Regions from separate parts of the Paraglaciecola sp. IT1134 genome, predicted to be linked through region 1. Evidence: predicted binding sites of a transcription regulator. Region 1 holds the regulator's gene; each other region holds the start of a gene.
What was found. The regulator sigma-54, encoded in region 1, starts transcription at its own class of promoters, with help from an activator protein. The targets are predictions, from matches to a motif close to GTTGGCACGNNNNTNGNNT.
Positions count from the first base shown of each region.

Region 2: the regulator sigma-54 is predicted to act here: its motif matches at 1,950-1,968, upstream of AC3RV5_RS22120 (DUF1328 domain-containing protein).
Region 3: the regulator sigma-54 is predicted to act here: its motif matches at 1,857-1,875, upstream of AC3RV5_RS10195 (CmpA/NrtA family ABC transporter substrate-binding protein).

Region 1 covers NZ_CM176486.1:4,758,974-4,762,259, reverse strand. Annotated here, with positions in the region: gene lptB (LPS export ABC transporter ATP-binding protein) at 1-635, shown strand, start outside; gene AC3RV5_RS20615 (RNA polymerase factor sigma-54) at 766-2,256, shown strand; gene hpf (ribosome hibernation promoting factor) at 2,282-2,569, shown strand; gene ptsN (PTS IIA-like nitrogen regulatory protein PtsN) at 2,585-3,028, shown strand; gene rapZ (RNase adapter RapZ) at 3,030-3,286, shown strand, end outside.
Region 2 covers NZ_CM176486.1:5,053,071-5,056,356, forward strand. Annotated here, with positions in the region: gene AC3RV5_RS22105 (DUF2254 domain-containing protein) at 1-1,094, opposite strand, end outside; gene AC3RV5_RS22110 (hypothetical protein) at 1,134-1,319, opposite strand; gene AC3RV5_RS22115 (hypothetical protein) at 1,489-1,683, opposite strand; gene AC3RV5_RS22120 (DUF1328 domain-containing protein) at 1,727-1,903, opposite strand; gene AC3RV5_RS22125 (AsmA family protein) at 2,324-3,286, opposite strand, start outside.
Region 3 covers NZ_CM176486.1:2,345,713-2,348,998, forward strand. Annotated here, with positions in the region: gene AC3RV5_RS10190 (ABC transporter permease) at 1-204, opposite strand, end outside; gene AC3RV5_RS10195 (CmpA/NrtA family ABC transporter substrate-binding protein) at 252-1,655, opposite strand; gene AC3RV5_RS10200 (MBL fold metallo-hydrolase) at 2,364-3,286, shown strand, end outside.

The sequences.
Region 1 (3,286 bases):
TTGTCGGCTTACTGGGGCCAAATGGGGCGGGCAAAACCACGACTTTTTATATGATAGTGGGTCTGGTACCTTTAGATAAGGGCGAGATTTTTATCGATCAGCAAGAGTTAACCTTACAGCCCATGCACATGCGGGCTCGGCTGGGCATAGGCTATTTGCCTCAGGAAGCCTCTATTTTTCGTAAACTGACGGTTTACCAAAACTTGATGGCCATCTTGCAAACCCGCAAGGAGTTGACCAAAGAACAACAAGAGCAGCAAGCGGATTCCCTGTTGGACGAGTTCAATATCAATCATATCCGCAATAGCACAGGCATGAGTTTATCCGGTGGCGAAAGACGCAGAGTTGAGATCGCCAGGGCGCTGTCCGCCGACCCGGAATTTATCTTACTCGATGAACCTTTCGCCGGGGTGGATCCGATTTCAGTCAATGACATAAAAAAGATAATTCAGCATTTACGGGACAGGGGGATTGGTGTATTGATCACCGATCACAATGTAAGAGAAACTTTGGATGTATGTGAGAAAGCTTATATTGTTAGCCAAGGGGAATTAATCGCCTCTGGAACAGCCGAAGAAGTATTAAGTGATCAACGTGTAAGAGATGTATACCTAGGAGAACAATTCAGGCTATAGTTAAGTCTTTCTCCCTAAACGCGATTAGTCGTCACGACAACTAGGTTGTCACTTAATCAGATACGCAGTTACTAATTAACATTCAAATTAGCTTCTTAATCGATTAGCAACGGATATGAAACAGAAGTAGATGAAACCCTCTTTACAATTAAAATTTAGCCAATCACTGACCATGACGCCGCAATTGCAGCAAGCCATTCGCCTGTTGCAACTTTCGACTCTGGACTTACAACTAGAAATTCAAGAAGCCCTGGATTCCAATCCCTTATTGGAAATCGAAGAGCCCACCGATAATGCTTCCGGTGATAGTGCCTTAAGTGATGCCTCACTGGATCCGGCCAATAAACCCGATGGCTCAGAAGTAACCGATCCCAATAGCGATAGCATCGATGCCGGTGACGCCTTGGAAAAAGGCGATATTCCCGAAGACTTGCCTCTGGATAGTACTTGGGATGAATATATCAGTGCCTCATCGGCACCCGCCCCCATGTCAGGAGGCGGTTCGGATGATGAGCAGATTTTTCAGGGTGAAACCATAGAGAATATTCAGGATCATCTGTTATGGCAGATGCGGTTAACACATTTTAGTGAGACGGACGTGGCGATTGCCACAGCCATTATTGACTCCATCGATGACTCCGGCTATTTAACCATGAGTGCACAAGACATATTGCTGAGCATGGATGACGAAGAAATTGAATTGGATGAAGTGGAATGTGTGCTTAAACGTATTCAGATGTTCGATCCTGTTGGTTCAGGCTCACGTACCCCACAAGAATGTTTACTGGTGCAATTACGCCAATTTGCCCCGGATACGCCTTGGCTGGAAGAAGCCAAGATGTTGATTGGCGAATACGCTGAATTATTGGGTAGCAAAGACTACCGCACCCTGATGCGCAAAACCCGGCTCAAGGAAGAAGAATTACGCGAAGCCATGCGCTTGCTCAAAACCCTGAATCCGAGGCCAGGTAGTGCCTTGATTAAAGGTGAAGCAGAGTATGTGATCCCGGATGTGTCAGTGGCGAAAAAGAATGGCCGCTGGACGGTGGAACTCAACCCCGACAGTTTACCCAAGCTGAATGTTAATCAACAATATGCGGCCATGAGTCGTAATGCGAAAAACACCAGTGACAGCCAGTTTATCCGTTCACATATGCAAGAGGCAAAATGGTTTATCAAGAGTGTGGAAAGCCGTAATGAAACCTTGCTGAAAGTCTCCAATTGTATCGTGCAGCAGCAAATGGGTTTCTTCGAACACGGCCCGGAAATGATGAAACCTATGGTGCTTAACGATGTTGCCGAAATGGTCGAGATGCACGAATCAACTATTTCCCGGGTGACTACCAAGAAATATATGCATACTCCCAGGGGTATTTTCGAGCTCAAGTATTTCTTTTCCAGTCATGTGGCGACCGAAACAGGCGGTGAATGTTCATCTACGGCGATACGTGCATTAATCAAAAAACTGGTGGCTGCAGAGAAACCCAGCAAACCGTTAAGTGATAGCAAGATTGCTCAATTGTTGGCCGATCAAGGTATTATGGTTGCAAGGCGAACAATAGCAAAATATCGGGAGTCTTTATTGATACCCCCGTCTAACCAACGTAAAAGTCTTTTTTAGACTGATTGTAGAAGGAAGAGGCGATATGCAAATAAATCTTACAGGTCATCACGTGGACATTACCGATTCACTTAAAGATTATGTCGATAGTAAATTTATTAAGCTTGAGCGACATTCGGATCAAATCAACAATGTGCATGTCATATTGAATATTGAAAAACTCAATCAAAAAGCAGAAGCTACCTTGCATCTCAACGGCGCCGAAGTATTTGCTACCGCGGAACATACCGATATGTACGCGGCCATCGATGGCCTGATTGACAAATTAGACCGTCAGGTGCTCAAGCATAAAGAAAAAGTTAAACGCCATTAACCCATTAGGCAGATAATGGAAATTTCAGACATACTTAATCCTGACTGCGTACTATGCGCAGTTCAGGCTAGCAGCAAAAAACGCATTCTTGAGCTTATCAGTCTGATTGCCAATCAGCATTTGATCGACATAGATCAAGCAACTATTTTGGCCAGTTTAGTGAGCCGGGAAAAAATGGGTAGTACGGGGATTGGCGGCGGTATTGCATTGCCTCATGGTCGGCTCAAAGGCTTGGAAAGTGCATTGGCAGTGTTGGTAACCTGTCAACCTGCTATAGAGTATGATGCCATTGACAATATGCCGGTGGACGTTTTTTTCGCTATCCTGGTGCCGGAAGAAAAAGCCAAGGAACATCTGCAGACCCTCTCTAGCATTGCCGCCAAACTCAGTGACAAAGAGTTGCTCAAACAATTGCGCAGTGCCATCAGCGCTGAAGAATTATTTCAGGTAATCAGCTGATATGAAGCTCATCATCATTAGCGGGCGTTCTGGCTCAGGGAAATCCGTCGTTTTACGTTCACTGGAAGATCTCGGTTATTACTGTGTGGATAACATTCCGGTAAACCTACTGCCCACGCTCACCCATACAGTAGTAGATGAATACGACCAGGTGGCGGTTAGCATCGATGTGCGTAACTTACCCAAAAATCCCAGTGAACTGGTGGAAATTCTGGATTATCTGCCGTCGACATGGGAAATGACCATACTCTATCTGGA
Region 2 (3,286 bases), 290 kb from region 1:
AATGCTGCTTCTCCCATGCCTGCGAATGATATAGGTCGACAGACTAAACGCAATACGCCTGAGTCGTCCCGTCTGTGAGCCTGAGGAAACGGTTTGTTGGTCAATTCGCTTAATATTGCCGTTAATTTATCTACACAGGTTATGGCGGAATAGGGATCGTTAATCCCAGGTGAAAGAGCTCGTACGGCAATTTCCACCAATTGGTGCACAGCAAATTCAGCATCTTGTACCGGTGTACGCTGTCCCCCTTGAATGATACAGTCGATAAGGGTATTGGGCTCACAAGGCAAAGCGTTACCTTGGAAATAAGCCGTGATCAAACAGGCATTTTTGCACACAAAATCCCCCGGCATATGATGTACGTCAAGGGCGATATCACATCTGGAGGCCAGCTTGAGCAAATACTTAAAATCAGTGGTTTGTATATAGCCGCTGCGGCCAGCTGGCAAATCCACATGATTGAGATAACGCTGCTCAAAATCAGCGGCTTGTTTACCCATCAGATTGGTTTGCTGATCCCGGTGCTCTGGAAACAGCCGGTCTATATTGCGTTGTAAATCGCAATACACATCATCAATAACATTATCTGCCTGAATGGCCCGAGCCACGTGATGAATAAAATAAATCAACACTCCCGCACCTATGATTGCCAGCACCATAGCGAAATACAAGGAAATACCGGGCACAAAAGGTGTATCTCCGTAAGACTTGGTGGCTTGAATAACGAGCAAACAGTAAATAAAGGTTGCGACGAAGTTACCCAGAACACATTTGGTGCCAATATCCATCATGAAATTACGGATAAGGCGAGGTCCAAATTGAGATGACGCCAGGCTAAGTGCCACCACAGTGATAGAAAAGGCGATACTGGTCACAGTGATCATCGAAGCCGCAATAGTAGTTAATAGTGCGCGGGCCGACTCAGGAGAGGTCTGGTAAAAGAAGGTAAAAAACCCGTTGGTGTGATTAACCCCGTAGCGGTCTAATTGCAGCAATACTTGCGACATAATAATGGCACAAAAGACCATCAGCGAAGGCACAAACCAAAAGCTCGTCCTGATAGAATCCCAAATCCGCAATATCCGTGTATTCATGTTAGGGGCAACCTAGTCGAGTAATTTAAAAGCAATGAATCAATGTTGCTGGTCGCGCTTTTTCGTCTTCATGGCCAGAATTACCAAGGCAACAACCGCTATAATCGTTATCACGCCAAAAGCGGCGAGAAAGGTGGTCAACAGGCTGCCAGACCCCATACCGCCTGCCGAAAAGATCACTCCTAAGGAAACAGCAAAAATAATAATGCTGATTTGTAGTAACATTTCAGCTACTCCTGGCGTTACGCCATTATGGATCATTATTGGACAAAGGCCGATTGTAAACAAAACCCCCTGTGCCACAGATAACATTCGCGGACAATTCAGGGGTACAAAAAAGGGGTGAAATCACCCCTTTTTTTACAACGTGTTTATAACAGGTAAGACCCGAATATTAACAATCAGTGTCTTCTGCGTTTGCACCTTCTTTCACATCTTCACATGCGTCTTCAATAGCGTTGCCAGCGTCAGTCGCCATTTCGTCCATTGTTTCACCAGCGTCTTCAGCATCGTTATCGTTACAGGCTGTTACCATAGTAAGTGAACCGAAAACCAAAGCTAAAAGGGTAAATTTCTTAAGTAAGTTCATAGTGAATCTCCATGTATTAGTAAAAAGTGTTGATAAAAATTGATTATACCCTAGGGCCTTTACCCCGAACAGCATTTGCTACCAGAGATAAAACCAACAGAACTAGAAACACAAAAAATATAATCTTTGCGATACCTGCAGCCGTGCCGGCTATACCACCAAAACCCATCACACCAGCCAAAATAGCGATAATTAAAAATGTTAATGCCCAGCCCAACATAATATTCTCCTTGATATTCAAAATTATTTTATAATCGAAACATATAATGCGTTATTCATGCCAATCAAAAATATTTTATAACCATTTGATTTAAAACAACTTAAAATACATTAGTGAGTTCCGAAGGGATAATCAGCAATTCATGCTTGAAATATTTACATTAAACAATGGAATAGTTGCACGGCATATCTGCTGGATCAGGCTTTTTGGTTCAGGCAAGGTTCTAATATTAGTTCAGTGATCAAAGGTTAAAAATCCGAGCAGTACAGTAGTTGTAATCGTACCGATTTCCATGGTGTTCCTGAAGTATTAAGTTAAGTGGAATACTGGCGAATCTGTGCCAAAGTCGTTTGGTAGAGTGGGAGAAGACATAAATTGAAATGGCTTGAGCCGATAGGGTGCATCCGCGTGTTTTATAAATTAAGGGGTTTCATCAAATGAGATGATTTTGTCGACTTTCATATCAAAGGCCTTTACGAAACCATTTTTTAAGATAGCCGCGATGGCTGGTAAAAGTGGAGTGTCAATACTATCTATTTGCCCTTCTAAGGGTATGCGTGTGGCGAGCAGATCTTTTTTATCGTTTTCCAGGATCTCGGACAAACCACCAGTTAATCCCTCAAATAGCCATTCAAACGGGTTGTCGCCATCCTTTACGACATCTTCTTGCCAGTCAAACACGTCCAGGTGGTATACCCCTACCTCTACATAGCCTTGGACCTGCCCCTGCTTGGCAGCTAACTCCATGGCAAAATCTATTTCACCGGCTTCAAAATCAAAAGGAGTATAAAAACTTATAAGGTGGTCAATTTGTTTAACGGGCAGACGCTGCATTTCCACGTCGAAATCGAATGTGGGTTTAGAAGCATAAGGATCATAGGAACCCGACATTATTAAGGGGCAAACACCCGCAACTTTTGCTTGCATCGAAATTTGCGTGACCAGACTGCCAGAGAATGCTCGGCTGTTGGTCAAATTAGTGATCTGACCGTTGACTTCTTGTATCTGGGTGACGGTCCTACGTTCGTCACTGAAGGTCTCTAGTGCAATGACCCCGTCAATTATATCGACGCGATCTATGGAAAAGGGCGCTAAACGGTTGACCAATGTGATCCAGGTTTCTTCGTCTTTTACATCCGGGTTAATTTTTTCATCTCGTCCAGCGGTGTCAATGAAATAAAACTCCGGATGGGTGAAGACCAGTTCTGCGACTATGGCGCCATTAAACAATGCCGACCAAAGTATAGAAATATCCAATTGACTAACCTTAATCAACGGCTTTTGTTGCTGACCATCCACCATATACAATTCAATGTCGTTTACTTGATAGGCTCCCCGGTACAAGGCGATATCCACATCACCGACCCTGCCGCTGATCCCGGC
Region 3 (3,286 bases), 2.4 Mb from region 1:
GACCTGCTCCCATACCTGAGCAGGTCCGGGAAATTGTCCCAGCGACGTGTCGATGTTTTTAGCCATCACATTCCACAAGGCCAGAAAGATCATAAAGCCAAGTAATGGCAACATAATTGCGCCACTCAACGCTTTTAACATGTCGTAATTAAAGCTGTGTTTCACCGAACTTAAACCAAATGACAAAGTCGCATTTTTTAGCATATTGCTGCTCCCTTAAATATTTGCCGGAATGATCCCGGCAAAATAAGCTATATTTTTGTGTCACCTTTTAAACCAATTTTGAATTTTTCAAGATAGGCATTAGGTAAGGTTCCGTCATACACAATGTCATCAATAAAGTGTTTTTGCGGTGCTTTAAAACCCGACTCTGTGGCAAACTCAGGAAAATCTTTGGCATCGGCCTTACCTTCACCAATCAATGCTTTTGCGGCCTGGGCGTAAATGTCTGGGCGATAAACTTGTTTGGCTATGTTTTTATACCAATCATCAGACTTCATATCGGATATTTGTCCCCAGCGGCGCATCTGGGTTAAATACCAGATAGCGTCGCTGTAAAAGGGATAAGTAGCGTTGTGACGGAAAAATACATTAAAATCAGGTACAGCGCGTTTGTCGCCTTTTTCATATTCAAAGGTGCCTGTCATGCTGTTGGCAATCACTTCTGCGTCTGCTCCAACATATTGGCTTTTTGACAATATTTTCACCGCTTCCTGACGATTGGCATTATTGTTTTCATCCAACCACATGGCGGCACGGATCATAGCTTTGACTACGCGAATATGCGTATTTGGATATTTACCCGCCCATCCCTTACTGACGCCAAATACTTTTTCTGGATTGTTTTTCCAGATTTCATAATCGGTCACCACAGGCACACCTATACCTTTAAATACTGCTTGTTGATTCCAGGGTTCACCTACGCAGTAACCATCAATGGTGCCCGCTTCCATGGTGGAGGGCATTTGTGGTGGAGGAGTGACTGACAACAAGGCATCCGCACTCAACTGGCCACTGGTGTCACCGTTATGTGGTGCATAATAGCCGGGGTGTATGCCCCCTGCAGCTAGCCAGTAACGTAATTCGTAATTGTGAGTAGAAACAGGAAACACCATACCCATTTTGAAGGGTTTGCCCGCTTGCTTGTAGCTATCCACCACCGGCTTTAAGGCATCTGCCTTGATAGGATGCACAGGTTTGCCATTTTCATGGGGCACATGGAGCTTCATTTGTTTCCACACGTCATTGGAAACCGTGATGGCGTTACCATTTAAATCCATACTAAAGGCGGTAATGATGTCGGCCTTAGTACCATATCCAATCGTTGCACCTAAAGGTTGACCGGCCAGCATGTGCGCCCCATCCAATTGCCCGTCAATTACCCTGTCCAGCAAAACTTTCCAGTTTGCCTGCGCTTCAAGCGTGACATACAAACCTTCTGCTTCAAAAAATCCTTTCTCATAGGCAACAGCTAAAGGTGCCATGTCGGTCAGCTTAATAAAGCCAAATTTAAGTTCTTCCTTTTCAGGCCAACCGATTGTTTCTGCCGACTCAGCAAAAACATTCACTCCGCTTACTGCGCTAATAAAATAAGCGGCAAATAGGACGCCGGTACGGGTGCGTTTAACCATTGCTATTAACTGTGTAAGTCTCATTGTGTTCACTGGTTTTACTCCTGCTTATTGTGGCTAATAACAAATTTCAGACAAAAAAAAGCCCATACTGACCTCAGGACACGAAAGTCAGTACGGGCTACGTTGCCTTACTATCCAGATTGCAACATTGCAATCTGGATAGTATTTTTTATCGTTTTAGTTATTATTATGTGACGCACTTAATGTGCAGACAACTTAACAAAGCACAAACAGTGCCAATATTTTTATCGTTGTTTTACAATTGCTTATGAATTTTTAGAGGGTTTCCAACCACAAATGTATATTCATCGTTGTGCAGCGAGCACTAATACGGTGCTTCACTAGTTGCCCTTACACTGCCGGTAATATTTGCCGTCAATTTGTCCTGCCCGTTTTGACTAACCCTTCACCACGCACCAGTTGTGGCAAATTAATTGAGCCATTATTAGTAGACGAAAATTGATTGTATGACGGAATATAGCGCGGTGGTTTAGTAATATGGGTTCAAAAACAGCCACCAAAAAGCAGCTTCAGCGAATTTTACTGTTACATCAAAGCTGACTACCCGACAACACCGCAGTGTGAGCAAGCTGTATAATCATGTGTTACATAGCTTATCCAAATGGCTTAACTGTCGCCGTGCTCGTCGCAGTTACAACTGGAGTAATTTCAATAAGATGCTAGAGTATTTACAGATTCAGACGCTACGAGTTAGCAAGAGAGTAAACTATGTTGACAGGTATTAATGGGGGGCTCTCCCTCGATGCTATCAGAGAAAAATACATGAAAAATCTAATGACATTGGCTGTTTTATTTTTATGTGGGTGCAGTATTGCAGCAAATAAAGTTGATGCAAATGCATATCTTAAAACTACGAATATTCGTCACGAGACAGTGGTATCAAAAACAAAATGGAATCATGGCTCGACTCATTGTGAAACAAATGGTGATCCTGCTTTGGATATTTATAAACATGATACTCAGAGTTACATTATTAGGCAGAATAAGTGTTTAACGTTTGAAGCGCCATTTATTTACGTTCTGATTGGTACGCAGAAGATCTTAGTTCTAGATACAGGAGCATTAGAAGGCTTAGCTGGCTTTTCAATGTATCAACATATAAAAGATATGATTGGCGAAAGTCAACTAGCTAGTAAAGATATGTTAGTGCTGCATTCCCACGGTCACAGCGATCATTATAGTGGTGACGTTGACTTTAATGGTCAACCAGACGTTACTTTGATCCCGCCAACTGCGAAAGGTATTCAGCACTATTTAAAATTTACAGATTGGCCGCAGGGAGTAGCGAAGGTTGATTTGGGCGACAGATTAGTGACTATTATTCCTACACCCGGACACCAGGAGGAAGCCATAACTATTTACGACCATAAGACTAAATGGTTATTAACCGGTGACACTTTGTATCCTGGCTATATCTACGTTAAAGATTGGGACGCTTATCGAAGTAGTGTCGGCAGGTTGGTATCATTTGCAAACCAGAACGAAATATCCGCTATTCTAGGGGCACACATTGAAATGAAAAATGAGCCGGGGCAATATTATCCCATCGGCGCGACCTATCAACCGAATGAAGCGTCGCTTGACATGAGCGTTCAAAATTTATTTTTTTTGCATGATGCATTAACGAAAAA